Regions from separate parts of the Citrobacter sp. GW821-FHT07H02 genome, predicted to be linked through region 1. Evidence: predicted binding sites of a transcription regulator. Region 1 holds the regulator's gene; each other region holds the start of a gene.
What was found. The regulator LexA, encoded in region 1, represses DNA repair genes until DNA is damaged. The targets are predictions, from matches to a motif close to TNCTGTATGTACATACAGNA.

Region 1 (4,635 bases):
CATCTGTTCGATCAGCCAACCCACAGTTCAGCCATGTTCATTTGTGACCGGTGCGGCGTGGTGAAAGAAGAAAGCGCCGAGGGCGTGGAAGACATTATGCATACGCTGGCGGCAAAAATGGGTTTTGCCCTGCGTCATAACGTGATTGAAGCACACGGGTTATGCCCGGCGTGCGTCGAAGTTGAAGCGTGTCGCCATCCCGAAGAGTGCCAGCACGATCATTCGATTCTGGTGAAGAAAAAACCGCGTTAAGCGAGTTGGGCGGCAAAACCGCCCAATGGACTGTACATCCTTGTACTTTCGGGTCACCGCGGCTGATTACCAGCGGTATTTATTACGCGTTTCCCAGTCGCTCACTTCCTTTTCCGCCTTGTCTCTGGCGTAACCGTAACGTTCCTGGACCTTACCGACCAACTGGTCGCGCTTACCTTCAATGACCGTCATATCATCATCGGTCAGCTTGCCCCATTGCTCTTTCACTTTCCCTTTGAACTGTTTCCAGTTACCGCTGACTTCGTCTTTATTCATCATCGAGTCCTCATGATTAGTGGTGATTAGCGATATTGCTTCGCCCAAATACACTACGTTTTCTGCTGGACGTGAGATTAATTGTAGTCAGTGATTCCATGTTCATTTTGATATTCAGAATTTTTAACCATCACGCTTGGGCAAACCAGGTTCCATGTCGCCAGTGACGCCGCCAGATCCAGGCCAACGAGAGTCCACGGAGCGCCAGAAAAACGGCTAACGCCAGCCACAGTCCATGATTGCCCAGCCAGGGCAATGCACACAGCGTGAGTGCAAATCCCAGCGCCGCAACGGCCATACTGTTGCGCATTTCCGCCGCACGCGTCGCCCCGATAAACATGCCATCCAGCAAATAACACCAGACACCGATTAACGGCAACACCACCTGCCAGATAAGGTAGCGATCGGCCAAAAGTTGAATTTGCGGCAACGATGTTAGCAACGCGATGATCTGCTCGCCCGCCAGGGCATAAACGAGGGCAAACAGCAGCGCCACAATCCCTGACTGCCGACATGCAGCACGCCAGACATCCAGCAACTGGCTGCCGTCACGTGCGCCATACGCCTGCCCGGAATGCGCTTCGACAGCATAAGCAAATCCATCAAGGGCATAGGCGGTAAAGGTCAGCAGGGTCATCAGAACAGCGTTCACCGCAATGATGTCGCTGCCCAGTCGCGCCCCGAGAACCGTGATCGCACCAAAGCACAGTTGCAACAGCAACGAACGCAGCATGATATCCCGGTTAAGTGCCAGCAAACGGCGGAAATTCCCCCGCCAGGCCTGTTTCAGCATCGTGGATGACACGCCGCGCAGTGTAAGCACTTTGCGCACCATCATCAGCCCAAGCAACAACGTGGCATATTCTGCAATCACCGTCGCCAGCGCTGCGCCCTGCACGTTCATATGCAAACCCATCACCAGCCACAGATCGAGCACAATATTGAGAATGTTGCCGACAACCAGCAGGATCACCGGCGCGCGGGCATACTGAACGCCCAGCAGCCAGCCCAGCAGAACCAGGTTCGCCAGCGATGCCGGAGCGCTCAGCCAGCGGATCTCCAGAAAACGTCGCGCCTGTACCAGCACCGCTTCATTTCCACCGACGATATGCAATGCAAGATCGATGACTGGCGTGCGGAACAACGCGATCAAAGCCCCCGCCCCCAACGCCAGAATCAGTGGCTGCACTAGCGCGCGTGCCAGCGCCTGGGGATTTTTGGCACCAAACGCCTGAGCCGTCAGCCCGGTGGTGCTCATGCGTAAGAAGAGCAACAGCATGAAGAGAAAACTGGTTGCCGTTGCGCCCACGGCAACACCGCCCAGATAAACAGGGCTGTCCAGATGCCCAATGACCGCAGTATCCACCAGTCCCAGCAAAGGAACGGTGATATTGGAGAAAATCATCGGTAACGCGAGACGCCAGAGCGCTTTGTCGGAAGAGGTAAAGAAAGGCATGCAGGAAAGCCTGAGAAGGAGTTAAAACAAACAGTGGCGCGAGATGCGCCACTGTATCAAAACAATATTACAACCACTCACCGTTACGGATGACGCCGACTGCCAGCCCTTCAATCGTGAAGTTTTGCTCGCGCAGGTCAACCACAATCGGTTTGAATTCACTATTTTCTGGCAGAAGTTCGATTTTATTGCCCTGTTTTTTCAGGCGCTTAACCGTGACTTCATCGTCGATACGCGCCACCACGACCTGGCCGTTACGCACGTCCTGGGTTTTGTGTACCGCCAGCAAATCACCGTCCATAATCCCAATATCTTTCATCGACATACCGCTGACGCGCAGCAGGAAATCGGCATTAGGTTTAAACAGCGACGGGTCGACCTGATAGTGGCCTTCAATATGCTGCTGTGCCAGAAGGGGTTCCCCTGCCGCCACGCGACCTACTAAAGGCAGACCCTCTTCTTCTTCCACCAGCAGGCGGATACCGCGAGAGGCACCGGAGACAATCTCAATGACCCCTTTACGCGCCAGCGCTTTCAGGTGTTCTTCAGCCGCATTTGGGGAACGGAACCCCAAACGCTGCGCGATCTCCGCACGCGTCGGTGGCATACCTGTCTGGCTGATGTGATCCCGAATAAGATCGAACACCTCTTGCTGCCTGGCCGTTAACGCTTTCATTCCGCCCCCTGGGTGTATATACAGTTATGCTGTGAGTATATACAGTTAAAGGCGATTTTGGAACCACAAGCGGCACAAAAAACAAGAGATTTATCGGATTATGGAAGCCTTATCTAAAATGCGACCACAGCAGGACTCCCCAGGTGATCATCGCGACAAAGATCGACAGCAATACTGCCGCTGACCCCATATCTTTCGCCCGCCCGGAAAGCTCATGGTGTTCAGAGCCAACGCGGTCAACCACCGCCTCAATCGCGCTGTTGAGGATTTCCACTATCATCACCAGCATGACAGAACCAATCAACAAAACACGCGTGATGGCATCCACATCCAGCCAGCAGGCAATCGCCACGCCCAACAGCACAGCAACACTTTCCTGACGAAATGCCGCTTCATGAATCCATGCAGCACGAAAACCTTTCCAGGAATAACCAGCAGCTTTAATAATTCGGGTGAGTCCAGTGGTATTATTAGCCATCAAAAGAACCTTTTTGCATTATCAGCGTCAATGACATTATATCGTTAACCCACAAAATTCGGGTTACAGCGGCGCGAAGTATGACGGGATACACCAGAAATTCGCTAGACTTTCTGATATCCTTGCAGCGCATTTGCATTATTAACCAGAGGCTTTACATCGTTTATGTCTGGCTGGCCACGAATTTACTACAAATTACTGAATTTACCATTAACCGTACTGGTAAAAAGCAAGTCTATTCCAGCGGAACCCGCTCCGGAATTGGGGCTCGATACATCTCGTCCCATTATGTACGTTTTACCGTACAACTCAAAAGCGGACTTGCTGACGCTGCGCGCCCAATGCCTGGCGCACGATCTCCCCGACCCGTTAGAGCCGCTGGAGATCGACGGAACTCTGCTGCCGCGTTATGTGTTTATTCACGGCGGCCCGCGCGTATTCACCTACTACACACCGAAAGAAGAGTCGATCAAACTCTTTCACAATTACCTCGACCTTCACCGCAGTAATCCAGACCTGGATGTACAGATGGTGCCGGTATCGGTGATGTTCGGCCGCTCTCCGGGGCGTGAAAAGGGTGAGGTAAATCCCCCTCTGCGTATGCTGAATGGTGTACAGAAATTCTTTGCTGTTTCCTGGCTGGGGCGCGACAGTTTTGTCCGTTTCTCGCCTTCCGTTTCCTTACGACGGATGGCTGACGAACACGGAACCGACAAAATTATTGCCCAAAAACTGGCGCGTGTGGCGCGAATGCATTTCGCCCGTCAGCGTCTGGCGGCGGTCGGTCCGCGCCTGCCTGCCCGACAGGATCTGTTCAACAAGTTGCTGGCGTCTAAAGCCATTGCTCGCGCGGTAGAAGACGAAGCGCGCAGCAAAAAAATCTCCCATGAAAAAGCGCAGCAGAACGCCATTGCGCTGATGGAAGAGATTGCCGCCAACTTCTCCTACGAGATGATTCGCCTGACCGACCGCATTCTGGGTTTCACCTGGAACCGACTGTATCAGGGGATCAATGTCCACAACGCAGAGCGTGTACGCCAGTTGGCGCACGATGGGCATGAAATCGTCTATGTGCCCTGCCACCGCAGCCATATGGACTATCTGTTGCTCTCGTACGTGCTCTATCATCAGGGGCTGGTGCCGCCGCATATCGCTGCCGGTATCAACCTGAACTTCTGGCCAGCTGGCCCGATTTTCCGCCGCCTGGGCGCGTTCTTTATCCGCCGTACCTTTAAGGGCAACAAACTCTACTCCACCGTCTTCCGCGAATATCTCGGCGAGCTGTTTAGCCGTGGTTATTCCGTGGAATATTTTGTGGAAGGCGGGCGTTCCCGTACTGGCCGTCTGCTGGATCCGAAAACCGGCACCCTGTCGATGACCATTCAGGCGATGCTGCGCGGCGGTACGCGTCCGATCACCCTGGTCCCCATTTACATCGGTTACGAGCACGTAATGGAAGTGGGGACTTACGCCAAAGAGTTGCGTGGCGCGACGAAA
Region 2 (4,635 bases), on a different contig from region 1:
ACCCTGCGCTGCTAAATCGGATGAAACAGACGATACGGGCACGACGCAAACGACACTTTAATGCTGAGCATCAGCATACGCGTAAGAAATCGATCGATTTAGAATTTATCGTCTGGCAACGCCTGGCTGGACTTGCGCAGCGCCGTGGCAAAACGCTTTCAGAAACGATAGTGCAATTGATTGAGGATGCGGAACATAAAGAGAAGTACGCCAGTCAGATGTCTACGCTGAAGCAGGATCTGCAGGCCTTATTGGGTAAAGAATAGCGTATGGCTCTGCCAGCATGTTCTGAGTACACAGTGGCATGGCAAAAAAAAACCCCGCAAGCGGGGTTTTTTATTAGACGGAAACTTAAGCCTGAGGCTGAGTTACAACGTCTTTGATACCTTTAACTTCGATCTCAACACGACGATCCGGAGCCAGGCAGTCGATCAGTGCAGCGCGAGCTTTCACGTTGTCACAGGTGTTGCCAGTAACCGGGTTGGATTCGCCCATGCCACGTGCAGAGATTTTGTCAGAAGGAATACCTTTAGAGATCAGGTAATCAACAACGGACTGAGCACGTTTCTCGGACAGACCCTGGTTGTAAGCGTCAGAACCGATGCGGTCAGTGAAGCCCAGAACAACAACGGAACCGTCTTTCGGATCCAGGTTGCTCAGCTGGCTGTACATCTGATCCAGAGCCTGCTGGCCTTCTGGTTTCAGAGTTGCTTTGTTGAAGTTGAACAGAACGTCAGACTTCAGAGTGAAGTGCTTGGTCTGTACTTCTGGAGCCGGAGCCGGAGCTACAACTGGAGCCGGTTCACCCTGGCCGAAACGGTAGGAAACACCTACGCTCAGCAGGCCGTTGTCCGGACGACCACCAACGGTGTTAGCGTCACCGATGTTGTTGGTCCACTGGTATTCCAGACGGGTAGCGATTTCAGGAGTAATTGCATACTCAACACCACCTGCGAATACTGGGGATACGCCAGTGTCGTGGTCTTTGAAGCCAGTGTTGTTTTTAGCGTCTGCACGCCAAACCATACCACCCAGACGAGTGTAGATGTCCAGATCGTCAGTGATTGGGTAACCCAGTTTAGCGGTCAGCTGAACGCCCTGAGCTTTGAAAGCGCCGGTCTGAGTGTTGCCTTTGTACGGCATACGACCTAACCAGTCGTAACCCATTTCGAAACCAACGTACGGGTTAACCTGATAACCACCGAACGCGCCTGCGCCCAGCTGGCTTTCTTCAGTTGAACCGTTGTTGTTGATTTGGTTGTTGCCAATGTCATGGAACTGAGACCAGCCCAGTTTAGCACCGGTATACCAGGTGTTATCTTTCGGAGCGGCCTGCGCTACGGTAGCGAAACCAGCCAGTGCCACTGCAATCGCGATAGCTGTCTTTTTCATTTTTTGCGCCTCGTTATCATCCAAAATATGCCATGAATATCTCCAACGAGATAACACGGTTAAATCCTTCACCGGGGGACCTGCTCAATAGTTACTCTACCGAATCTGCGGCTTAGGCCGAACACCCCTGGCGATGTAAAGTCTACAACGTAGTGGAAAACTTACAAGTGTGAACTCCGTCAGGCATATAAAAAAAAAAGGCTTGTATACACATTATTTAACATTTAGAGATGAGAAATTGAGCTGCAAAAATCGCTGAAACCGCTTCTGGCAAGCGTTCGCACCAAAAAAGCCTTAGGCTTCAATACACCGGTAAAGCATGAAAAAAAAATCCAGGATTAATCCTAATTTTACTCAATGATACAAATTAGAGTGAATTTTTAGTCCGGAATGCTGTCTCGTGGCTAAGGAGTGGGCTCGTACCGGACGCATAATAAATCCCATTGCATTTCCCTCATCGGCAGCTTTTACCAGTTGCGTATGCTCTTCTTCGGTCAATTCATCCGACAACCAACCGATCACGACACTGTAATTTCCTGTGCGCAATGCCCGAATCATTGATTCTAAAGTATGGCACGGAGAAAGCTGGTTTATTTGCATCACCTTAGTGAGGGGAAGTCCTGCTGACTGCACCCATTCACGGCTGAGTTTTTGCTGTGGCGTCAGCCAGAGCTGCCAGCGCGATTGCTGCCCTAATTGTTGCAGCAGGGGCAAAAGGAGTAATTGGGTCATCATGGGCTGGTCTTCGCGGTAGACCACTTCACTGATAAGCCCTGCGGTGGAGTTCTCCGAAGAGACACGCGCAATTCGACCGGAAGTGGAAGAGAGCGCCGAAGAACGATTTGCATAACCTGATGTGTACATAATCAATCCAGCCCTGTGAGTTACTGTATGGATATACAGTAACCCTGTGACCAATAAAGATCAACCTTATTTTCGGAAACAGACTCGCAATTTTTATTCGTCGTCGCAGTAAAAACAAAATTCATCTTGCCCCTTTAGAATAAGTTGCCTATTTTCGTCATTAACGGAGTTGTTACTGCAATTTATTTATTTAGCTTATGATTTAAAAAGGATTTTTATGAGAGCACATTCTTATAGTCGAATCTATAAATCTCAAGAATACCTGGCTTCACTGGGCACGATTGGCTACCGCTCGCTGTTTGGCAGTTACAGTTTGAGTATTGGGGATACTGTCTTTGCGATGGTTGCTAATGGTGAGTTATACCTTCGTGCCTGCGAGCAAAGCGTACAGTACTGTGTGAAACATCCACCTGTCTGGCTGACGTTTATGAAGCGCGGACGTCAGGTAATGCTCCACTATTATCGGGTGGATGAAAGCTTGTGGTGCGACCAGCAGCAACTGGTGTGCTTGTCGCAGTATTCGCTGGATGCGGCGGTAAAGGAAAAACATTCCCGTTTTTCGCAACATCGTCTGAAGGATTTACCGAATATGACCTTTCATCTGGAGATCCTCCTGAACGAAGCGGGGATTAAAGATGAGAGCACATTACGGAATCTGGGGGCGAAAATGAGTTGGCTAAGGCTTCGTCATCTTAATAAATCCCTGACGGTGAAAATTCTCTATTCCCTTGAAGGGGCGATTCTCGGGGTACATGAAGCCGCGCTCCCGGCGGCGCGCCGCCAGGAGCTTGCAGATTGGGTTCAGACACTTATGACAGAACAGGGGTATTAGACGGCAGTTGCGTAATCTGTCGTTGCAGACGACCGATCTCAGGGAGCAACGCGATCAGCAAGCCAATCTGCTGCACGACAAGCGGTTCTTTGCTGTCCGGGAGTGGTTCCAGATGCTGAATCCGCTGTTTTAGCCCCTCCAGCGCCTGATGTACCCGTTGTTCGTCTGCGGGTTGATGATGAAGCGCATCATCGACATAGCATACCGCATCGTCCAGCAGGGTCAGAACCTCCTGATTGGTTAACTGCTCACGGTGAGCGCCTAACGCGGAAATGTAGCTGGTAAAAGTATGGTTGAGGCAGAGCAACCGAAACGCGGCCTCACGCGTTTCTGCGGTGACATCGGGCTCGCTCGACATATTTGACACCACCGATGCCAGCTCTGCATCGCGATTGTGCGCATCCCGGCGGGCAATACGGTAGGCCAGTCGATTATCACGCCCCTGGTGATATTGTTCGAGGATCGCATCCAGGTAGCGGCAGTTCGCATCCGTTGCGCGTTCCAGAACACGCGGAAGATTGCGAAAACGCCAGTCTGGCCAGATGAAGCTGACGGCAGCCCACGCGATGGCACAGCCAATGAGCGTATCAATGACACGCGGCAGAGCGACCTCAAAACCTTCTCCCAGCAAGTTAAAGCACAGCAACACCAGTAAGGTAATGAACATTGTGGCATGGGCATACTGCACATTGCGAAACGCGAAAAACAGCACGCCTGTAATTACCAGCAGGATCAATTGCCCTTCGAGGGAGGGAACAAACCACAATATCGGCAAACCAATGGCGACACCCACCAACGTGCCGATAATCCTCAACGCCAGACGATGTCGGGTGGCGTTATAGTTTGGCTGGCACACAAACAGACTGGTAAGCAGGATCCAGTAACCGTGATCCATTCCGGTTATTTGGATCAAGGCATAACCCAGGCAGAGAACCAACGACATTCTTACTGCGTGACGAAACAGGGCGGAATCTGGCGTGAAATTGCGGCTGAACCGTAGCCAGGTATCGCTGAATCCGTGCGGGCTATCGTCTGCCAACTGATTCTCTGATTCATTGCGAGGCATCGCCTGCGCCTGCTCAGATTCAATCGTGGCCAGTTGCGCATCTATTGCGCGTAAGTTTGCGAGTAAAAATCCCAGCGTTTTCAGTAAGTCTGCTGAAGCGCCACCGGCCCGCATGCGTTCGAGCGCCGCGTCAAGGTGCGTGAATGCACGTTCAAAATGCGGATCATGTTGATATTGCGTGCGCAGTAAAAGGCAGCGCGACAGATGCATACAGGCTTGCCCTTGCATCGACATCAGACGCTGAAAGCGGAACATCACGTCGCTGTGGCGGAAATGATCGCGTAACGTTTGATACTGGATATGCGATGAACTGGCCCGTTCATGAATATCCTGCGCAACAAAATAGTAGTGCAGCGTGCGGCGCGTTCCGCGTTGCCCACGGTCGCCACGCAGACGAGTGAGCAGAGAGATTTTAGTCTGGTTCAGCGTCGCCATCAGTTGCCCGTTGGCCAGCGCTAAATCGTACAAAGGCGCCTGGCTC
Region 3 (4,635 bases), on a different contig from region 1:
CAGCAGCATGATCATGTTCTTACACGCGCGCAGAATCAGCTCGCGCATTGCAGCGCGATCGGGCTGCGGCTGGGCGAAGAGCTGTTCCGCCTCCTCGGCGTGAGGACGAAACTGCCCGCCAATAAAGTCGGCAATCCACTGGGCGCAGGCGAGGTAGAGGTCATCCTTTGAGCCAAAATAGTAGGTAATGGCAGCGATATTCTGCCCGGCCTGCGCGGCGATATCCCGGGTGGTGGCATGCAGGCCATATTCACCGAACTGCGCAAGGGCAGCGGCAATCAGCTGGCTTTTTGCCTGCTCGCCTTTGGTCGTCATGGTTGAGGTATTCATGGCATGACCTAAGTATTAATCAATCGATTGATTAACATTATGACTGATTTTTACGCTTGTCCAGCCCAGCGCTTTATTTTGTTTCAGGTACGCTCCGGGATAATTTATGCGGTACGTCACAAAAACTGCTACACTCCGCCCCTTCATGACACTGTGGTTTTTGTCATCTCTTTTGCGAGTATCTCCCTGAAAACTACACCGGGAACGGTCGGGGCGGTTCGGAGTAGTTATGTCTTTTGATTCCCTGGGTTTAAATCCTGATATTTTGCGCGCCGTTGCAGAGCAGGGCTACCGTGAACCCACCCCTATCCAGCAGCAGGCGATCCCTGCGGTACTGCAAGGCCGTGACCTGATGGCCAGTGCGCAAACGGGTACGGGTAAGACAGCGGGCTTTACGCTGCCGCTGCTGCAGCATCTTATTTCCAATGAACCGCATGCTAAGGGACGTCGCCCGGTACGTGCGTTGATCCTGACTCCAACCCGTGAACTGGCCGCGCAAATTGGCGAGAACGTGCGGGATTACAGCAAATACCTGAACATTCGCTCGCTGGTGGTTTTCGGCGGGGTAAGCATCAACCCGCAGATGTTGAAACTGCGTGGCGGCGTAGACGTGCTGGTGGCAACCCCTGGCCGTTTGCTCGATCTGGAACATCAAAACGCCGTCAAATTGGATCAGATTGAAATTCTGGTGCTGGATGAAGCTGACCGCATGCTGGACATGGGCTTTATCCACGACATTCGTCGCGTACTGGCTAAATTGCCGCCGAAGCGTCAGAACCTGCTGTTCTCCGCGACCTTCTCCGACGACATCAAAGCGCTGGCTGAGAAATTGCTGCGTAATCCGCTGGAAATCGAAGTCGCGCGTCGTAACACGGCGTCCGAGCAGGTGACGCAGCACGTCCATTTTGTTGATAAGAAACGCAAACGTGAACTGCTGTCGCAGATGATTGGTCAGGGCGACTGGCGGCAGGTGCTGGTCTTCACCCGCACCAAACATGGTGCCAACCACCTGGCGGAGCAGTTGAATAAAGACGGCATTCGTAGTGCGGCCATCCACGGCAATAAATCGCAAGGGGCGCGTACGCGTGCGCTGGCTGATTTTAAATCCGGCGACATTCGCGTGCTGGTCGCCACGGATATCGCGGCGCGTGGCCTGGATATTGAAGAGCTGCCGCATGTGGTGAACTATGAATTGCCGAACGTGCCGGAAGATTACGTCCACCGTATCGGTCGTACCGGGCGTGCGGCGGCAACCGGTGAAGCGCTGTCGCTGGTCTGTGTTGATGAACACAAACTGCTGCGTGACATCGAGAAACTGCTGAAAAAAGAGATCCCGCGTATCGCGCTGCCGGGCTATGAGCCGGACCCGTCCATTAAAGCCGAGCCGATTCAAAACGGTCGCCAGCAGCAACGTGGTGGTGGCGGCGGCGGCGGTCGTGGCCGATCCCCACAGGGGCAAGGTCAGGGCGGTGCAGGCCGTGGTCAGCAGCAACCGCGTCGTTCAGAAGGTAGTGCGCCTAAAGCCGGGGCCAAACCTTCGCGCCGGTCAGGTGATGCGAAACCGGCGAGCGATAAGCCGCGCCCGCCACGCCGTCCGCGCAGACTGTCTTCGGCAGAGTAATGCAGTAAACGGGAAGCCCGACCGAATGGTCGGGTTTTTCTTTTTGCGACCCGTCTAAGAAAGTGCCACAATAGTGGCTGTTTATACAGTATTTCAGGTTTTCTCATGGCATTGACCGCTGCGCTAAAAGCGCAAATTGCTGCCTGGTATAAGGCGCTTCAGGAACAGATCCCCGACTTTATTCCCCGTGCGCCGCAGCGGCAGATGATTGCTGACGTCGCTAAAACACTGGCCGGGGAAGACGGGCGACATCTGGCGATCGAAGCGCCGACCGGCGTCGGGAAAACCCTCTCGTATCTGATCCCCGGTATCGCCATCGCGCGCGAAGAACAAAAAACGCTGGTGGTGAGTACCGCCAACGTCGCCTTGCAGGATCAGATTTACAGCAAAGACCTTCCCCTGCTGCGAAAAATTATTCCCGATCTTAAGTTCACCGCCGCCTTTGGGCGCGGGCGGTATGTGTGTCCGCGCAATCTGGCGGCGTTGGCCAGCACCGAACCTGACCAACAGGATCTGCTGGCGTTTCTTGACGACGAACTCACACCGAACAATCAGGAAGAGCAAAAGCGTTGTGCCCGGCTGAAGGGCGATCTGGACAGCTACAAGTGGGATGGTTTACGCGATCATACCGATATCGCCATTGATGATTCACTGTGGCAGCGTCTGAGCACCGACAAAGCCGGCTGCCTCAACCGTAACTGCCACTATTACCGCGAATGTCCGTTCTTTGTGGCGCGCCGTGAGATCCAGGAAGCCGAAGTGGTGGTGGCAAACCATGCGCTGGTGATGGCGGCAATGGAGAGCGAAGCGGTTTTGCCGGATCCGAAAAATCTGCTGCTGGTGCTGGATGAAGGGCATCATCTGCCCGATGTCGCACGCGATGCGCTGGAAATGAGTGCTGAAATCACTGCCCCCTGGTATCGCCTGCAACTCGATCTGTTTACCAAACTGGTGGCGACCTGTCTGGAACAGTTTCGGCCAAAAACCACGCCGCCGCTGGCTATCCCTGAGCGTCTGAACGCGCACAGCGAAGAGCTGTATGAACTGATTGCCTCGCTGAATGCGATTCTGAATCTTTATATGCCCGCCACCCAGGAGGCGGAGCACCGCTTCTCAATGGGCGAATTGCCCGCAGAGGTGATGGAGATTTGTCAGAGGCTGGCGAAACTCACCGAAATGTTGCGTGGGCTGGCGGAACTGTTTCTCAACGATCTCAGTGAAAAAACCGGCACCCACGACATCGTGCGCCTGCATCGGGTGATTTTGCAGATGAACCGTGCGTTGGGCATGTTTGAAGCGCAAAGCAAGCTGTGGCGTCTGGCCTCGCTGGCGCAATCGTCAGGCGCGCCGGTTTCCAAATGGGCCACCCGCGATGTGCGCGACGGGCAAATACATGTCTGGTTTCACTGTGTCGGGATCCGCGTCAGCGATCAGCTGGAAAGGCTGCTCTGGCGCAGCGTGCCGCATATTGTGGTGACATCAGCCACGCTACGTTCGCTGAACAGTTTCTCTCGCTTGCAGGAGATGAGCGGACTGAAGGAGAAAGCGGGCGACCGTTTCGTGGCCCTCGATTCGCCCTTCAACCATGTAGAACAGGGGAAAATCGTCATCCCCCAAATGCAGTATGAGCCGCTTATCGACAACGAAGAGCAACATATTGCGGAGATGGCGGCCTATTTTCGTCAGGCGCTTGAGAGCAAAAAACACCAGGGCATGCTGGTATTGTTTGCCAGTGGCAGGGCGATGCAACGGTTTCTTGAGCATGTGACGGATTTACGTCTGCTGTTGTTAGTTCAGGGCGATCAGCCACGATACCGGCTGGTGGAGTTGCACCGCAAGCGGGTAGAAAATGGCGAACGCAGCGTGCTGGTGGGTCTGCAATCTTTTGCGGAAGGGTTGGATCTGAAAGGTGAATTGCTCACTCAGGTTCATATTCACAAGATTGCTTTTCCACCTATCGACAGCCCGGTGGTCATCACCGAAGGGGAGTGGCTGAAAAGCCTGAACCGTTACCCCTTTGAAGTGCAGAGTTTGCCCAGCGCGTCGTTTAATTTAATCCAACAGGTGGGGCGATTGATCCGTAGCCACAGCTGCTGGGGGGAAGTGGTGATTTACGACAAGCGTCTGTTGACCAAAAATTATGGGAAGCGTTTACTGAATGCGTTACCCATTTTTCCGATAGAGCAACCTGTCGTGCCAGACGTTATAGTAAAAACAAAAGCAAAAGCGACTCGCCGCAGACGGCGCTAATGGTGTGTGCACCCCCGCAAGGAGTTTTCGATGGATTACCGCAAAATCATCAAAGAGGTTGGGCGAGGTAAAAATCATGCCCGCGATCTGGACCAGGACACCGCGCGCGGCCTGTATACCCATATGCTAAAGGGGGAAGTCCCTGACCTGGAAATGGGCGGCGTACTGATTGCGCTGCGCATTAAAGGAGAGGGCGAAGCCGAAATGCTGGGCTTCTATGAGGCGATGCAGAACCACACTATTCGTCTGACGCCGCCAGTGGCAAAACCGATGCCAATCGTGATCCCCAGCTATAACGGGGCGCGTAAACAGGCGAACCTGACGCCGCTGTTGGCTATCCTGCTGCGTAAACTGGGTTTTCCGGTGGTGGTTCACGGGGTGAGCGAAGATCCGACTCGTGTATTGACCGAAACCATTTTTGAACTGTTGGGAAT

Region 2: a site for LexA is predicted at 2,278-2,297, ahead of sulA (SOS-induced cell division inhibitor SulA). Genes of this name have one in related genera too.
Region 3: a site for LexA is predicted at 2,023-2,042, ahead of dinG (ATP-dependent DNA helicase DinG). Genes of this name have one in related genera too.

What each region holds. Positions count from the first base shown of each region.
Region 1 covers NZ_JBWKPZ010000007.1:36,293-40,927, reverse strand. The annotation lists gene zur (zinc uptake transcriptional repressor Zur) at 1-252, shown strand, start outside; gene AC07NP_RS10020 (CsbD family protein) at 319-528, opposite strand; gene dinF (MATE family efflux transporter DinF) at 659-1,984, opposite strand; gene lexA (transcriptional repressor LexA) at 2,052-2,660, opposite strand; gene AC07NP_RS10005 (diacylglycerol kinase) at 2,770-3,138, opposite strand; gene plsB (glycerol-3-phosphate 1-O-acyltransferase PlsB) at 3,304-4,635, shown strand, end outside.
Region 2 covers NZ_JBWKPZ010000001.1:638,468-643,102, forward strand. The annotation lists gene matP (macrodomain Ter protein MatP) at 1-266, shown strand, start outside; gene ompA (porin OmpA) at 352-1,392, opposite strand; gene sulA (SOS-induced cell division inhibitor SulA) at 1,747-2,256, opposite strand; gene AC07NP_RS02920 (TfoX/Sxy family DNA transformation protein) at 2,474-3,088, shown strand; gene yccS (YccS family putative transporter) at 3,066-4,635, opposite strand, start outside.
Region 3 covers NZ_JBWKPZ010000001.1:440,090-444,724, forward strand. The annotation lists gene cecR (transcriptional regulator CecR) at 1-330, opposite strand, end outside; gene rhlE (ATP-dependent RNA helicase RhlE) at 560-1,951, shown strand; gene dinG (ATP-dependent DNA helicase DinG) at 2,057-4,201, shown strand; gene ybiB (DNA-binding protein YbiB) at 4,232-4,635, shown strand, end outside.